Regions from separate parts of the Kribbella italica genome, predicted to be linked through region 1. Evidence: riboswitches for the same ligand, from Rfam matches in the RefSeq annotation. Region 1 holds a riboswitch; the other holds the start of a gene.
What was found. A riboswitch is a leader RNA that binds a small molecule or an ion and turns the genes downstream of it on or off. The one in region 1 is predicted to bind S-adenosylmethionine.

Region 2: it holds a riboswitch for S-adenosylmethionine, as region 1 does, so the genes downstream of both, HDA39_RS05765 (aminotransferase class V-fold PLP-dependent enzyme) here and thrC (threonine synthase) in region 1, are expected to answer to the same signal.

Annotation. Positions count from the first base shown of each region.
Region 1 covers NZ_JACHMY010000001.1:7,888,527-7,895,586, reverse strand. Annotated here, with positions in the region: gene HDA39_RS37035 (L-histidine N(alpha)-methyltransferase) at 1-376, shown strand, start outside; gene HDA39_RS37030 (hypothetical protein) at 373-1,254, shown strand; gene HDA39_RS37025 (zinc-binding dehydrogenase) at 1,237-2,274, opposite strand; gene HDA39_RS37020 (VOC family protein) at 2,476-3,192, shown strand; gene HDA39_RS37015 (GNAT family N-acetyltransferase) at 3,182-3,613, shown strand; gene HDA39_RS37010 (ubiquitin-like small modifier protein 1) at 3,660-3,938, opposite strand; gene thrC (threonine synthase) at 3,935-5,200, opposite strand; SAM riboswitch class I at 5,212-5,352, opposite strand; gene HDA39_RS37000 (GlxA family transcriptional regulator) at 5,418-6,383, opposite strand; gene HDA39_RS36995 (hypothetical protein) at 6,454-6,618, shown strand; gene HDA39_RS36990 (cation:proton antiporter) at 6,695-7,060, opposite strand, start outside.
Region 2 covers NZ_JACHMY010000001.1:1,224,415-1,231,474, reverse strand. Annotated here, with positions in the region: gene HDA39_RS05790 (FtsK/SpoIIIE family DNA translocase) at 1-735, opposite strand, end outside; gene HDA39_RS05785 (hypothetical protein) at 1,620-2,735, shown strand; gene HDA39_RS05780 (DUF4184 family protein) at 2,736-3,503, opposite strand; gene HDA39_RS05775 (DinB family protein) at 3,567-4,082, opposite strand; gene HDA39_RS05770 (hypothetical protein) at 4,108-4,824, opposite strand; SAM riboswitch class IV at 4,957-5,070, shown strand; gene HDA39_RS05765 (aminotransferase class V-fold PLP-dependent enzyme) at 5,086-6,450, shown strand; gene HDA39_RS05760 (prolyl oligopeptidase family serine peptidase) at 6,540-7,060, opposite strand, start outside.

The DNA.
Region 1 (7,060 bases):
CGCGCTGCGGTACAACACCGACCTGCGGATCGAGCTGGACAACCTCGACTTCCGCGGCGAGGTCGAGGACGACGACGCCCTGCTGGTGAAGATCGTCTGGCAGAACAACACCCCCGACCAGATCGTGATGGGCCTGCCGGACCACACCGCCGTCCCGCTCGACAAGGGCGACACGATCCTGCTCTACACGACCCGCAAGTTCTCCACCGACCGGCTGAAGAAGCTCACCTCCGCCTGCGAGCTGAACCCGATCGAGCACGCCCGCTCCCGCTTCCGCCGCACCCGCCGCCCAAGCCCCTTCGGCCTCGACCTGCTCCTGCTAGCCCCCGGCTCCGCCCAGACCACCAGCTCCCTGGCCGACGACATCTGGCGATGAACACCCGACCAACCGGTACGCCGGGGAGCGGCGCCGGGCGTGGCCCCGGCGCGGACGGTGGGCGGCCTGGCGCGGACCCCGCCGAGCGAAGCGAAGGCGAGACCGGCGCGCCCCGCTCCCAAGTACCGGCCACCGACGAGGGCACCAGACCCGACACACCAGCGGGCGCCGAGCGAAGCGAAGGAGCCGACGACAGCCCCCGCCCCTCCACCCCCGAGCGGCGGATCGCGACCGCGCGGCTGCGGGCGCTGGGGCGCCTGCGCCGACTCACCAAAGCGTTGCCCGAGGCAACAAACAGGCCCGCCTGGGCGGCGTACCCCCGTACGGTCGTCTCCGTCGTCAGCTACGGCCTGCTGGCGGTGGCGTTCGTTCTCGGCGTGATCTGGTTCTTCAAGCCCGACAACAGCCGCTGGGAACCGGCCGTCAACTCACTCACCCTGATCGCCGGCCTGACCGGCATCTTCGTCGAGCGTCTCACCGCCGCCGCCGAACGCCGCAGCGAGGTGCTGCGCGCCGTCGCCGACGAGCTGCAGGAGAACACCAAGCTCCTCGCCGACGAACGCTTCTCACCCACCCCGCCGAGCCACCGCCAGGTCTACCCCCGCCTGGTCGTCTCGGCCGTCGATCTCGCGCTCGTCTCCGGCGCCCTCGGCCTGCACCGCGACGCCGAGCTCGTCGGCCTGCTGCACCGCTGGCGCGACACCGTGCACCTGTTCAACCGGCGCCTCGACCTCACCGAGATCAGCACGTTCTCGAGCACGATCACCAGCGCCGAGCTCGCCGCGTTCCACCGCGCGCTGAACCACGAGAACAGCTACTTCGCGACCACCCGCCAGATGCTCGAAACCCTGCTCGCCCGCCTACCCAAGGACGCCTGACGGCCGAATCACGGTCACACCAGCCGGCGTACCAGCCGACAGCTCGTCCAGCGCAGCCGGTACGTCGTCCAACCCAATCACCCGCGTCACCAGATCAGCCGGCCTCAGCACACCGGACGCCACCATCCCCAGCATCTCCGGATACGTGTGCGCCGCCATCCCGTGACTCCCGAGCCACTGCAGCTCCTGCCCGATCACCCGCGAAACATCCAGCCGTACGCCGTCCGGCAGCAACCCGACCTGCAGATGCCGCCCCCGCGGCCGCAACACCCGCAACGCCTGCTGCACGATCTCGTTCGACCCGAGCGCATCCATCGTCACCCGAGGCCCACCGCCGGTCAGCGCCCGAATCTCCTCCACAGCATCCGGCCCAGCCTGCACGATCTCCGCGGCCCCGTACTTCCGCGCCAGCTCCAACGCCCCCGGATTGGTGTCCACAGCAACCACCCGCGCCCCGAGCGCGGCTGCGATCATCACCGCCGACAACCCCACACCCCCGCACCCGAACACCACGACGTCCTCACCGGCCTGCACCTTCCCCACCTGATGCACCGCCCGGAACGAGGTCGCGAACCGGCACCCCAACCCCGCCGCCGTGTCGAACGACATCCCCTCCGGCAACCGCACCAGATTCACCGCGGCGAACGGCAGAGCGACGTACTCCGCAAACGACCCCCAGTAGTTGAACCCGGGCTGCAACTGGTTGGGGCAGACCTGGTGATTCCCCTCCAAGCACTGCTCACACTCCCCACAAGCACAGATGAACGGCGTCGTCACCCGATCCCCGACCGCCCACCCCTGCACCCCGTCCCCCACCGCGGCGATCGTCCCCGCCACCTCATGCCCCGGCACATGCGGCAGCACGATGTCCGAGTCATGCCCCTGCCACCCGTGCCAGTCGCTGCGGCACAACCCGGTCGACTCGACCTTCAGCACCACCCCACCCGCGGCAACCTCAGGCTCCGCAACCTCTTGCACCGTAGGCAGTACGCCGTACCGCTCAACCACAATCGCTCGCATCCCGCCATCCTCAGGCCACTCCACCCCGCACCGCTACCCGACCCGGATCTCCACCACTCACCAACCACCCCGGGCCCCGCCTCCCCAGGCGTGAACCAACCGTGTCAACTCTCGCAGACAAGGGTTGGTGAGTGGTGCAGATACCGCAGCGGCGCCTGATCCGTGGTGCACCTCGGCCCGTCCGTCTCTTAGGATCGCGAGGTGCCTGAGAATCCCGAGTTCGACCACCTGTTGCACTGCGTGCCGGACGTCGCCGCCGGCGCCGAGGCCTACACCGCCGCCGGACTGCCGGCGCACGTGAACCCGCCGTACCTCGGTTTCCAGAACGCCGGGTGGCGTCTCGACGAGCGGTACCTGGAGATCCTCACGATCGTCGACGCCGACGAGTTCGCGACGTCGCCGTTCGGGGTGTCGACGATCTCCTGGCAACCGACGATCAACCAGCTGATCGCCGCCGGTGGTGGCGCGCTGAACTTCGCGATCAACGTCACCGACGTCACGGCGACCCAGGAACGGCTGCTGGAGCAGGGCGTTCCGTGCCAGCTGCACACGTTCACCCGCGAGGGATCGCCGGTCTCCTTCCAGGAGCTGATCCTGCTCGACGCCCCGGCGTGGGCGCCGTTCTTCATCACCTACACGCCCGACCGCGTCACCCTGGTCAAGCAGTACGCCGCGCACCTGGTCGACCGTGGCGCGCACGACCTGACCGCCTTCGTCATCGAGACGCCTGACCCCCAAGAAGCAGCACGCTGGCTCAGCGAGCTGACCGAGCTTCCGGTGAACGACACCAAAGTCGAGCTGCCCGGCGGCGCGGTGTGGTTCGAGGAGGGTCCGGCCGACCGTCTCACGGCGCTCGTGCTCACCGACCGGCCGCTGACCAAGCAGATCCTCGGCCTGGAGCTCCGCGGTGTTTCGTGAGGCCCGCACCGAAGACTTCACGGCGATCGCCGGCCTCTACCACCAACTGCACCCCGAGGAGCCGGTGCTGACCGACCGCTCGGGCTTCGACCGGATCCTCGCGTCGGAGGCGTTCCGGTTGTCCGTGCTCGAGGTGGACGGCGACGTCGTCGCGACGACGTACCTGAACCTGGTCCCGAACCTCACGCGCGGCAGCAGACCGTACGCCGTGGTCGAGAACGTGGTCGTCGAGGAGAGCCGCCGCGGCACCGGGCTCGGCCAGCAGATCATGGCGGGCACGCTGCAAGCGGCGTGGGACGCCGGGTGCTACAAGGTGATGCTGATGACCGGCTCGAAGCGTGAGTCCACGCACGCGTTCTACCGGGCCTGCGGATTCCGCGACGACGTGAAGCAGGCGTTCCAGGCGCGCCCGCCGGCCTAGAAACGCCGAAGCACCCCTCGGGATCGAGGGGTGCTTCGGAGGAAGTTCAGCAGCCGCCGGCCACGGCCGGGATGATCGAGACCTGCCCGCCGTCCTTGATCGCGGTCTGCAGTCCCTCGGAGAACCGGACGTCGTCGTTGTCGACGTACACGTTGACGAAGCGGCGCAGCTCGCCCGAGTCGTCCAGCACCCGGCTCTTGATGCCCGGGTACGACGAGTCGAGCGACTCCAGCACCTCGCTCAGGGTCGAGCCTTCGACGGAGACCTCGGACGCGCCCTGGGTGTAGGGCCGCAGGATGGTCGGGACGCGGACACTGACGCTCACTGCAGACCTGCCTTCACGAAGGCGTCGTACGACGCGGGAATGGTCACCTTCGGGCCGACCCGGTCGGCCACCGCGTCGAGCGTCTTCAGCCCGTCGCCGGAGTTGATGATCACCGTCTCGGCCTCGGGGTCGAGCTGCCCGGTGGCGATCAGCTTCTTCAGCGTCGCGACGGTCACCCCGCCCGCGGTCTCGGTGAAGATGCCCTCGGTCCGGGCCAGCAGCTGGATGCCCTCGACGACCTCTTCGTCGCTGACGTCCTCGATCACACCACCGGTCCGGCGGGCGACGTCGAGCACGTACGGCCCGTCGGCCGGGTTGCCGATCGCCAGCGACTTCGCGATCGTGTCCGGCTTCACCGGCTTGACCACGTCGTGCCCGTCGCGGAACGCCTGCGCCACCGGCGAGCAGCCGGTCGCCTGGGCGCCGTAGATCTTGTAGTCGGTCGCGTCGACCAGGCCCAGCTTGCCGAGCTCGGTGAAGCCCTTGTCGATCTTGGTCAGCTGCGAACCGGACGCGACCGGGATGACGACCTGCTGCGGGATCCGCCAGCCGAGCTGCTCGGCGATCTCGAACGCGAGCGTCTTGGAGCCCTCGGAGTAGTACGGCCGCACGTTCACGTTGACGAACGCCCAGCCGTCCTCCTCGCCGGCGATCTCCGAGGCGAGCTTGTTCACGTCGTCGTAGTTGCCCTCGACGGCGACCAGCGTCCCGCCGTACACGGCGGTGGTGATGATCTTGGGGCGCTCGAGGTCCTTCGGGATGAAGACGACCGAGCGGATACCGGCCCGGGCGGCGGCCGCGGCGACGGCGTTGGCCAGGTTTCCGGTCGAGGGGCAGGCGAAGACCTTCATGCCCAGCTCACGGGTGGCGCTCAGGGCACTCGCGACCACACGGTCCTTGAAGGAGTGCGTGGGGTTGCCCGAGTCGTCCTTCACCCAGAGCTTGCGCAGGCCCAGCTCGCGGGCCAGGTTGCCGGCGTCGATCAGCCGGGTGTAGCCCGGCTCGGTGTTCGGGTAGCTGGCCACGTCGACGGGGACGGGCAGCAGCGGCTGGTAGCGCCAGATGTTCTTGGGTCCGGCCTCGATCTGCTCGCGGGTGATGGCCGGGAACTCGTACCCGACCTCCAGCGGACCGAAGCACTCCATACACGCGTAGAACGGGCCGAGCTCGGACTTCGCCCCGCAGGCCCGGCAGCTCAGGTGCGTACCGTTGCCGAAGGCCCCTTCACGGATGGTGTGCGGGGTGGTGGCGGTCTGGCTCATGGAGAGGTTCCTCCTCATCTTCCCCGGGCGCCGGATCTCGGCGTGGGACGGATTTGGCACCGGTCCACCGCGAGCACCCCAGGACGGGGCCTCCACGGGGAGGGTTGCCGGGACTTCAACGGGCCGTTTCCCTCAGTCCCTCTGGATGAGCAGGTTCGAGGTTACCCAATCGGGTCCATATTGTGTCCTGTGATCCCACCATCCGAGACGGCCGGTCTCAGCCCGGACGACGCTCCCGGAAGGTCCGCCGGTACGCCGACGGCGACGTCTTCACCGCCTTCGCGAAGTGGTGCCGGAACGTCACCGGCGTCGCGAACCCGGCGGCCAGCGCGATCTCCTCGACCGGCGCGTCCCCGGTCTCCAGCATCGCCAGCGCGGCCTGGATCCGCTGGGCGATCAGCCACCTGGCGGGCGTCGTACCGGTCTCGCGGGTGAAGTGCCGCAGGTAGGTCCGCGGCGACAGCCCGGCCTCGCGGGCCAGATCCGGTACGCCGATCGGCTCGGCGAGGTGCTCCAGCGCCCAGCCGAGGCTGCGGGCGACCGGGGCGTCGATCGGGTCGGGCGGCATCGGGGACTCGATGTACTGCGCCTGGCCGCCGGACCGGTAGGGCTGGATGACCAGGCGCCGGGCGACCGCGTTCGCGACGGCGGCGCCGAGGTCCTTGCGGACGAGGTGCAGCGCGAGATCGAGGCCGGCCGCGCAGCCGGCACTGGTCAAGACGTCGCCCTCGTCGGTGTAGAGCGGCTCGGGGTCGACCTTGATCGCCGGGTAACGCTCGCGGAGCTGGTCGGCGTACCGCCAGTGCGTGGTCGCGCGGCGGCCGTCGAGCAGACCGGCAGCGGCCAGCGCGAAGGCGCCGGAGCAGATCGACACGATCCGGGCGCCGCGGGTGTGGGCGCGCCGAAGGGCCTCGACGAGCTGCGGGGAGATGGTTTGCGCCGGGTTGGCGATGCTCGGCACGACGACCGTGTCCGCGGCGGCGAAGTCCTCGAGCCCGTACGGCGTACTGAGTGTCGCGCCGCCGATCACGCGGATCGGGTCCGGGGTCTCGGTGCAGACCTTCAGCTCGTACCAGGGCTCGTCGATGTCAGGCCAGACCAGGCCGAACACCTCGATCACGATGCCGGCCTCGAAGGCGGTCATGCCGTCGTACGCGAGCACGGAGACGGTTCGCTGGGGCATGTCGTAATCTTAGCGGTCAGCGTCCTTTGCGCCACTTCTGCGGTCGCGCCGAAGCTCGGACGATGGAGTCATGTTCGAGAAGCTGAAGGACTTTCTGGCCGGGATCCACGCCGCGTCCGCCGTCCGGCACGGGGTCGAGCCCCCGGCGCGAGCACGCAACCGGCCGGCTCCGGCCTACGGTCCGGCGCCGCGTGTCCGCGGCCGAGCGCCCCGGGTCCCGGACGTGCACCACTGACCAACCTCGCCATCCACGGCGTGTCGCCCCCCGACACGCCGTCCGCGCGGAGGTTGGACAGTGGTGCACATCGCGGTCAGGCCTCGCGGTGGTGTTCGAGCATCCGCATCAGCGGGGTCGCCGCGATGCCGTGCACCACCACGCTGAGCACGACGGTGAAGCCGACCGTCGCCCAGAGCCAGGGCAGGTCGTCGGCGAAGTCCGAACCGGCGTACGCGAGGTAGAAGATCGAGCCGACACCCCGGACGCCGAACGACGCCGTGACCCAGCGCTCGGAGCGGCGCATCGGTGTCTTGCGCAGGCTGAGCCAGGCGGTCAGCGGGCGGATGACGACGATCAGGGCGACGCCGATCGCGATGCCGGTCAGGTCGAGCGGTTTGAGCAGTCCGCCGGTCACCGCGACGCCGAGCAGCAGCAGGATTCCCCAGGTCAGGATGTGTTC
Region 2 (7,060 bases), 6.7 Mb from region 1:
CGAGTCGTACGGCTTGATCGTCGGGTCGCCGTCGTCGTCGAGCGCGGCCTTGGCGCGGCGCTCCTTGCGGGTCAGCCGCACGGTGTCGTCGGTGGCCGGCTGCGCGGAGGGCGCGTCGGCGGGGATCTCGGTCCGGCCGAGCAGTACGTCGAACGCGGCGCGGACGCGGAGCGGGATGGCGTAGATCGGCGTGCCGGTGACCACCAGGGCGCCGAAGATCGCGAGCAGGACCAGCAGCGGCGAGGCGACGTACGACGTCAGCAGGTCGGACAGCAGCGAGGAGACGACGTACCCGATCGCGCCGCCGGCTTCCTGCAGCGGCAGGTCGCCGTCCTGGCTCGGCCGCGGGATGCCGTGGGCGATGTGGACCAGGCCGAGGATGCCGAGGGCGATCGCCGTCCAGCCGATCACCTGGCGACCGGCCGGGCCGTTGCGGTCCGGGTGGCGCAGGGTGCGCAGCGCGATGAACAGGAGCATCAGCGGGACGGCCCAGCCGAGCATGCCGACGCTGCCGCTGACCACCGTGCGGATCCCGTCGCCGACCGCGCCGGGCAGGGTCCACCAGATCGCGGCCGCGACGATCACGGCCAGACCGATCAGGCCGAGGCCGGCGCCGTCGCGGCGGTGCGCGGGGTCGAGGTCGCGGGCGCCTTTGCCGACACCGCGGACGATGCTGCCGAGCAGGTGCGCGAAGCCGAGCCACAGCTTCACCAGCCCGCGGCCGACGGCGATCATCGCGGCCGCGAACGGCCCCGCTCCCCCGCCGGATTTGGGCGTACTGGTCCGCGCGGCGGTGCTACCACCGCGCTTCGCGCTCTGCCCACGCTTCTGGGCGCCTGACGGACGGGAGCGTCCACCGGCCGCCGAACGCGCCGTACTCGGGCGCTTGGCTGCCGACTTCTGCGCCCGCGCCGGGGAAGACGTGCGGGTCGCCATGTCTAGCAGGCTACCCCGAGGACCACTCGAGTCACACGTGTCACACGCCGGTCACGCTGCCCCATCCGTCGCGTCACAGCGTGGGCCTCCGCCCAGGCGGGGGGAGAGAGGAGGGAGCCCGGCGCCCTACCGCGCAAGCGGCTGCGCCCCTGCCGGCCGATGTCCCGCCGCGAAAGCGGCTGCACCGCCTTCTGGCCGCTGCACCGCTGGGCCTTCCCAGCCGCTGCCCCGCGGTGTGGGCGGCTGTGCGCCTCCCAGCCGGTGTCCCGCGCGAGAAGCCTGCGCCGCCTCCCCGGCCGCCGCGCCGCCGCGCAAGAAACTGCACCGCTGCACCGCCTCTCAGCCGGTGTGCCGCCGCGCAGGAGGTTGCCCCGCGACGCCGCTTCCCACCCACTGCCCCGCTGTGCGAGCGGCTGCGCCCTCCCAGCCCCCGCCTCGCTAGAAGCCGCGTCGCTGCGCCCGCTCCCGGCCGGTGTCCCGCCGCGCGGCGGGACGCCCCTACCGGCCACTGAACCGCCCCGCCGCGCACCCGGTTGTGCCGCTGGGCCACAGCTCGGTCGGTGTAGCGTCGTTTGTCGGGGCTGATCACGCCCAGTTCCCGATGAAAGGCGAGCTGAGGCCAACCAAAAGGGCGCGGCCGGCATCCGACCTACTGGGGTCGAGACGAAGGTGGGCGTACCGAGGTGAAGAACGTGCGAGTCCGGCTGATCGTGTTGGTGGCCGGGCTGACGGTGGCTGCGGTGACGGCCGGGGCGACGTTGGCGGTTCGGAGGGTTCCGCATGACAGTCTCGACGCGGCCGGACCGCTGAGTGGGACGCCGTCGGCGGCGGCCTCGGGGACGGCGTCGGTTCCCGCTGATGTGAAGGTCGATCTCGCCAAGCTCCCTCAAGGGCAGGGGCCGCAGATGGCTTTTCTGGTTGACCGGGTTGTCCGCGGTGGGACCGGGCCGGTGGCCAGTGTTCCGGGCAAGCAGCCGATCGAGCAGGTGGTTCGGTTCGGTGGTGGTCTGCTCACGATTCTTTCCACCGGCGACGTGACGACCGAGCTCCGGAGGATCGAGCCGTACGCCGAGGCGTTCAGCCCCGGTCGGGTTGCCGGTGTGAGCAGCCTGGTGGCGTCGGCCGAGGAGGACCTCGCCGCGTACGCCGTGGACGGCCAGAGCGCGGTCTACTGGCTCGACTCGCGGGACACCGAGCTGGTTCAGCGGTCGCTGAAGCGGCCCGAGTACGGGCGTACGCAGGTGCTGGCCGTGCGTGGCGACCTCGTCTACTTCAGTGCCGAGGGCAAGGGGTACCCGGCGCCGGAGACGTACTACCGGTGGGACTCCAAGTCCGGGAAGGTGACGGCGGTGACGACCGTCCGCGGGTTCGAAGGACTCAACACGGCCGGCACCGCGGCGGCCGACTTCATCAGTGGCGCGGCCCAGACCTTCTGCAGTGCGGTCACCGAGCTCGACACCGGGAAGCGCAAGTTCCGGACCTGCAAGTACTCGCTGGACGGGTTCACTCCCGACGACCAGACCGTCGTGGCCAGCGAGGACTTCCGCGGCGGCGGCGCCGAGGCCTTCACTGCCGCGCTGGACGCGAACAACGGCCACGTACGGCGGCAGTGGGTCGGTGTCCAGTTCGTGATGGCCGTGGCCGAGGACGACGACCACATCCTGATGGTGGTCGACACCGGCGAGGACACTCCGGTCGGGATCATCCGGTGCAGCATCGGGGATGGGACCTGCGAGACGGCGCTACCTAGAGACCGGTACGGCCGCGGCAACGTGCAGCTGCTCGGCGCCCGGACCTGATCAGGTACGCCGAAGCCTGAGCACCTGCCAGACGAGCACGTACAGGACCAGCGCCGCGACGGCACCGGACGCCAGACCGCTGAGCGCGAACCGTACGACGGCCTCACCGACCAGGTCGTCGGAGTCGGCGGCAGCACGACGTACCGAGACGACGGCGAAGGCCAGCGCGAGAATGCAGGCCGCGGCCAGTACGCCGTACCGGGCAGCCGGTGCGAGCCCGTCCCCCACCGGCCGAGCGGTCGTGCGGCGCCACCAGAAGACCAGGTAGATGGCGATGGCCAGTACGCCGCCGATGCTGCTGACGTACTGGAGCACCCGGTTGACGTCCCACGCCGGTGTGATCGAAGTACTCAGGAACGACCAGTGCTGGACGAAGTAGCCGTCGCCGTGGGTGAAGGAGTCCCACACCACGTGGGTCAGGCCGCCGAGGAACAGCGACACGACGGTCCACAGCACGCTCGGCCGCTCAGCAACAGCGAATCGGCCGGCCAGCGACGGCGGAGCCAGGGCCACCAGCGGACGCCGGAGGATCAGCTGGTAGACCAGCAGGGCCAGGAGCGCCAGCAGCGGGTCCAGCCAGAACGCCGAGCTGAACTCGTGGGTGAGAGTCAGCGTCAGGTTCCCGTTGATGTGCCGCGTGGCGAAGGTGTAGAGCGGCCCGATGTACAGCAGATCGGGCGCGAGCGCGCCGGCCACCAGCGCCGACGGCACGAACGGATGCCGCAGCAGCGGGAGGACGGCGGCCGGGTGGGCGAGCGGGAAAGGCACGGCCGCAGCGTAAGTGCTTAGGGGCTCGGAGCAACTGTCGGGGTCGCCGTGACGAGCCCCGGCTCAGGCCCCGGTGACCCCGTCCAGGTGCTCCCGCAGGAGGTCGGCGTGCCCGCAGTGGCGGGCGTACTCCCCGATCAGGTGGATGTAGATCATCCGCAGCGAGGACTCCTCCCCCGAGAACGTGAACCGATCGTCCAGCGACCGCCCGGCGGCCGCCTCGTCGGACAGCTTCCACTCCTCGATCAGGGCCTCGTACGACGCCTGCGCGTCGGCCGCGTCGATCAGCTCGAAGTCCGCGTCCTTGCCGAGCGCCGGGTCGAAGACCGGCGACGCCGGTACGTCGGCGAAGTGGATCCGGAACCAGATCCGCTCGACCTTCCGCGCGTGCCGGATCAGCCCGAGCAGCGACAGCGTCGACGGCGGAGCACTCCGCTCGGCCAGCTGCTCACCACGAAGACCCGCGCACTTGTAGAGCAGGGTGTGACGGTAGAAGTCCAGGTAGCCGGCGAGCAGCTCGCGCTCGGGAGCCACGAGCGATCCGGTCGGCCGGTCGACGGCAGGGGCGGTCCAGGTCATCCGCGCATCCTCCCCCGCCGGCACCTCAGTCCGCATCCAGATATCTGAGGCCCTGCTTCAGGTAAGTCCGAGGATTCGTGTCGAGCCGCGAGGCCCAGGCCGGATCGGTCTCGCCGCGCAGCCACGCGTACCGCGCCAGCGCGTACCCGTACATCGCCTCGGTCAGGTACCCGAGCCGGCTGGTCCGCCACCCGGTCGTCGACCGGCTGTACTCGAAAGCGGCATTCGCGCTGAACACACCGAAGCCGAAGAAGACCGTGAACAGATCGGTCATCGGCTCGTCGTCGCGCAGATCCGGATCGCGCCGCCCCTCGCCCAGCAGCCGCTCGTGCCCCAACTCGTGCGCGATCGTCGCCACCAGCGCGACCGGCTCCCGCGCCTTGGCCATCTCGACCGTGATCACCGACACACCCTCACGCCGCCGCCAGTGCGCCGCGGCTCCACGCGACCGCATCTCCACCGGCAGCCCGTCGATCAGGTCGTCCATCGCGTCGTCCGGCTCGAGCTCCAGCACCACCCGCTCGACCGGTACGCCGACCAGCCCCGCGACGGTCGCGTAGACGGCGCGCACATCCGCCTCGGACCCGGCGTACCCAGGCGGGAAGAACGACGCCGAAGGCAGCACCACCGGACGCTCCAGCACGTTGGATCCGAACGACTCGACGAGCCAGTCGAGCGACTCCTCGATCCACACCTGCTCCTCGGCCCGGACCGGGCATTTCGGCCGTCCCCACCAAGCCATCCGACACCACCCCCTGCCCCTCAGATGCCCCAGACCCGCCGCGAGGTTCCCATCTCACGATATGGCGGAGAATCTCAAAATCCGGGATAGCTGCTAGCGCATCCACCGGTCCGTTGCTTATCGTCGTCGGCAGGTCATGAGAGCCAGCGACAAGCCCCGGCTAGCTGGACGGCAACCCTCCACCGCGGTGGGGTGCCCCGGGTGAGGACCAGGCCGTGCGGACACCCCGTTCGGCAAGTGCGGACATCCGGGAGCAGCAGCATGTCGATCCTCTCCATCCTCGAGCCGGCCAACACCACGGCGACCCGCCAGGCCGTCACCCGGCTCACCACCGGCAGCATCCCCGCCACCGTCGGCGCCGACCTCCTGGTCCCGCTGGCCGACGGCCGGGTCACCGACTACGCGAACTTCGACCACGGCGCCAGCGCGCCCTGTCTGGAGTCGGTACGCCGTGCGGTCGAGGCCGCGCTGCCGTCGTACGCGTCGGTGCACCGCGGCAACGGGTACGCCTCCCGGATCACCACGCAGTGGTACGAGCGGGCCCGCGCCGAGGTGCACTCGTTCGTCGGCGCTCGCGAGGACGACCAGGTGATCTTCACCCGGCAGACCACCGACGCGCTCAACCTGCTCGCCAAGGCGCTGCCCGCCGACGCGACCGTGATCGTCTTCGAGTCCGAGCACCACGCCGCCCTCCTCCCCTGGCCGGCCGAGCGGACCGTCCGGCTCGCGGCTCCGTCCACCACCACCGGTGCGGTCACTGCTGTCGCCGACGCACTGCGCCAAGCGCCCGAGGGCCCGCGGCTGGTCGTCGTGACTGGTGCGAGCAACGTGACCGGCGAGATCTTCCCGATCGCTGAGCTGGCCGCCGTGGCCCGTGCGCACGGCGCCCGGATCTGTCTGGACGCCGCGCAGCTCGCACCGCACCGTGAGGTCGACATCGCCGAGCTGGACGTCGACTGGGTCGCCCTTTCCGGCCACAAGCTCTACGCCCCGTACGGCGCCGGCGCGCTGATCGGCCGGGCCGACTGGCTCAACGCGGCCGACCCCTACCTGTACGGCGGCGGCGCGACCGCCTCCGTCACCACCGAGGCCACGGTCTGGAACGAAGGCCCGGCCCGGCACGAGGGTGGCTCCCCCAACGTCATCGGCGCGATCGCCCTGGCCGCCGCGTGCGCCGCGATCAGCCAGCACCGCGAGGCGATCGAGCAGCACGAGCGCAGCTTGCTCGCGCGGCTGCGCACCGGCCTGGCGCAGATCGCCGGCGTCACGACGTACGACATCTTCGGCGCCGACGCCGACCGCGTGGGCACGGTCTGCTTCACCGTCGCCGGGATCAGCTCGACCATCACGAGCGCGGCGCTCTCGGCCGAGTACGGCATCGGCGTCCGCGACGGGAAGTTCTGCGCGCACCCGCTGGTCGGCCACCTGCTGCAGGACTCGCCGGAGCACGGTACGGCGGTGCGCGCGAGCCTCGGCCTCGGCACGAGCCGCGAGCACGTCGACCGCCTGGTCAGCGCGGTCCGCACGCTCGCGACCAAGGGCCTGAGCCGCAGCTACGAGGAGTCCGCGCACGGCTGCCAGCCGGCCGACGACCCGCGCGACCTCGAGGCCCCGCAGATCTGGTGAACCTCCACCACTCACCAACCCGCCGACGAAGGCCGATCCACCGCTCGGCGAGGCCATCGAAGGCGACCCAGCCAGCGGGTTGGTGAGTGCTACAGCTCCGGTGAAAGACCTGTGTGGTGAGCGGCGAACGCCAGCAGGTCGGCCCACTCCGAGGCGACCATGGCGGCGGGTTTCCCGAATCCGTGGCCGGTGTCGACCTCGATCCTGGTCAGCACCGGAGCGTCCCCCGCCTGCGCGTGCTGCAGCGCGGCGATGAACTTGTGGCTGTGCAGCGGCACCACCCGGTCGTCGTGGTCACCGGTGACCACGAGCGTCGCCGGGTACGTCGTACCGTCCCGCAGGTTGTGCAGGGGTGAGTAGGCCAGCAGGTCCTCGAACTGGGCCGGGTCGTCGGGCAGACCGTAGTCCGACGCCCAGCCTGCTCCCACGGTGAACAGGTGGAAGCGCAGCATGTCCAGTACGCCGACGCCCGGCAGTGCGACGGCGAAGAGGTCCGGCCGCTGCGCCATCACCGCTCCGACCAGCAGGCCGCCGTTGCTGCGTCCGTGGATCGCCAGCTGTGCCGGTGTGGTCACTCCACTGGAGAACAGGTGCTCGGCAACCGCGATGA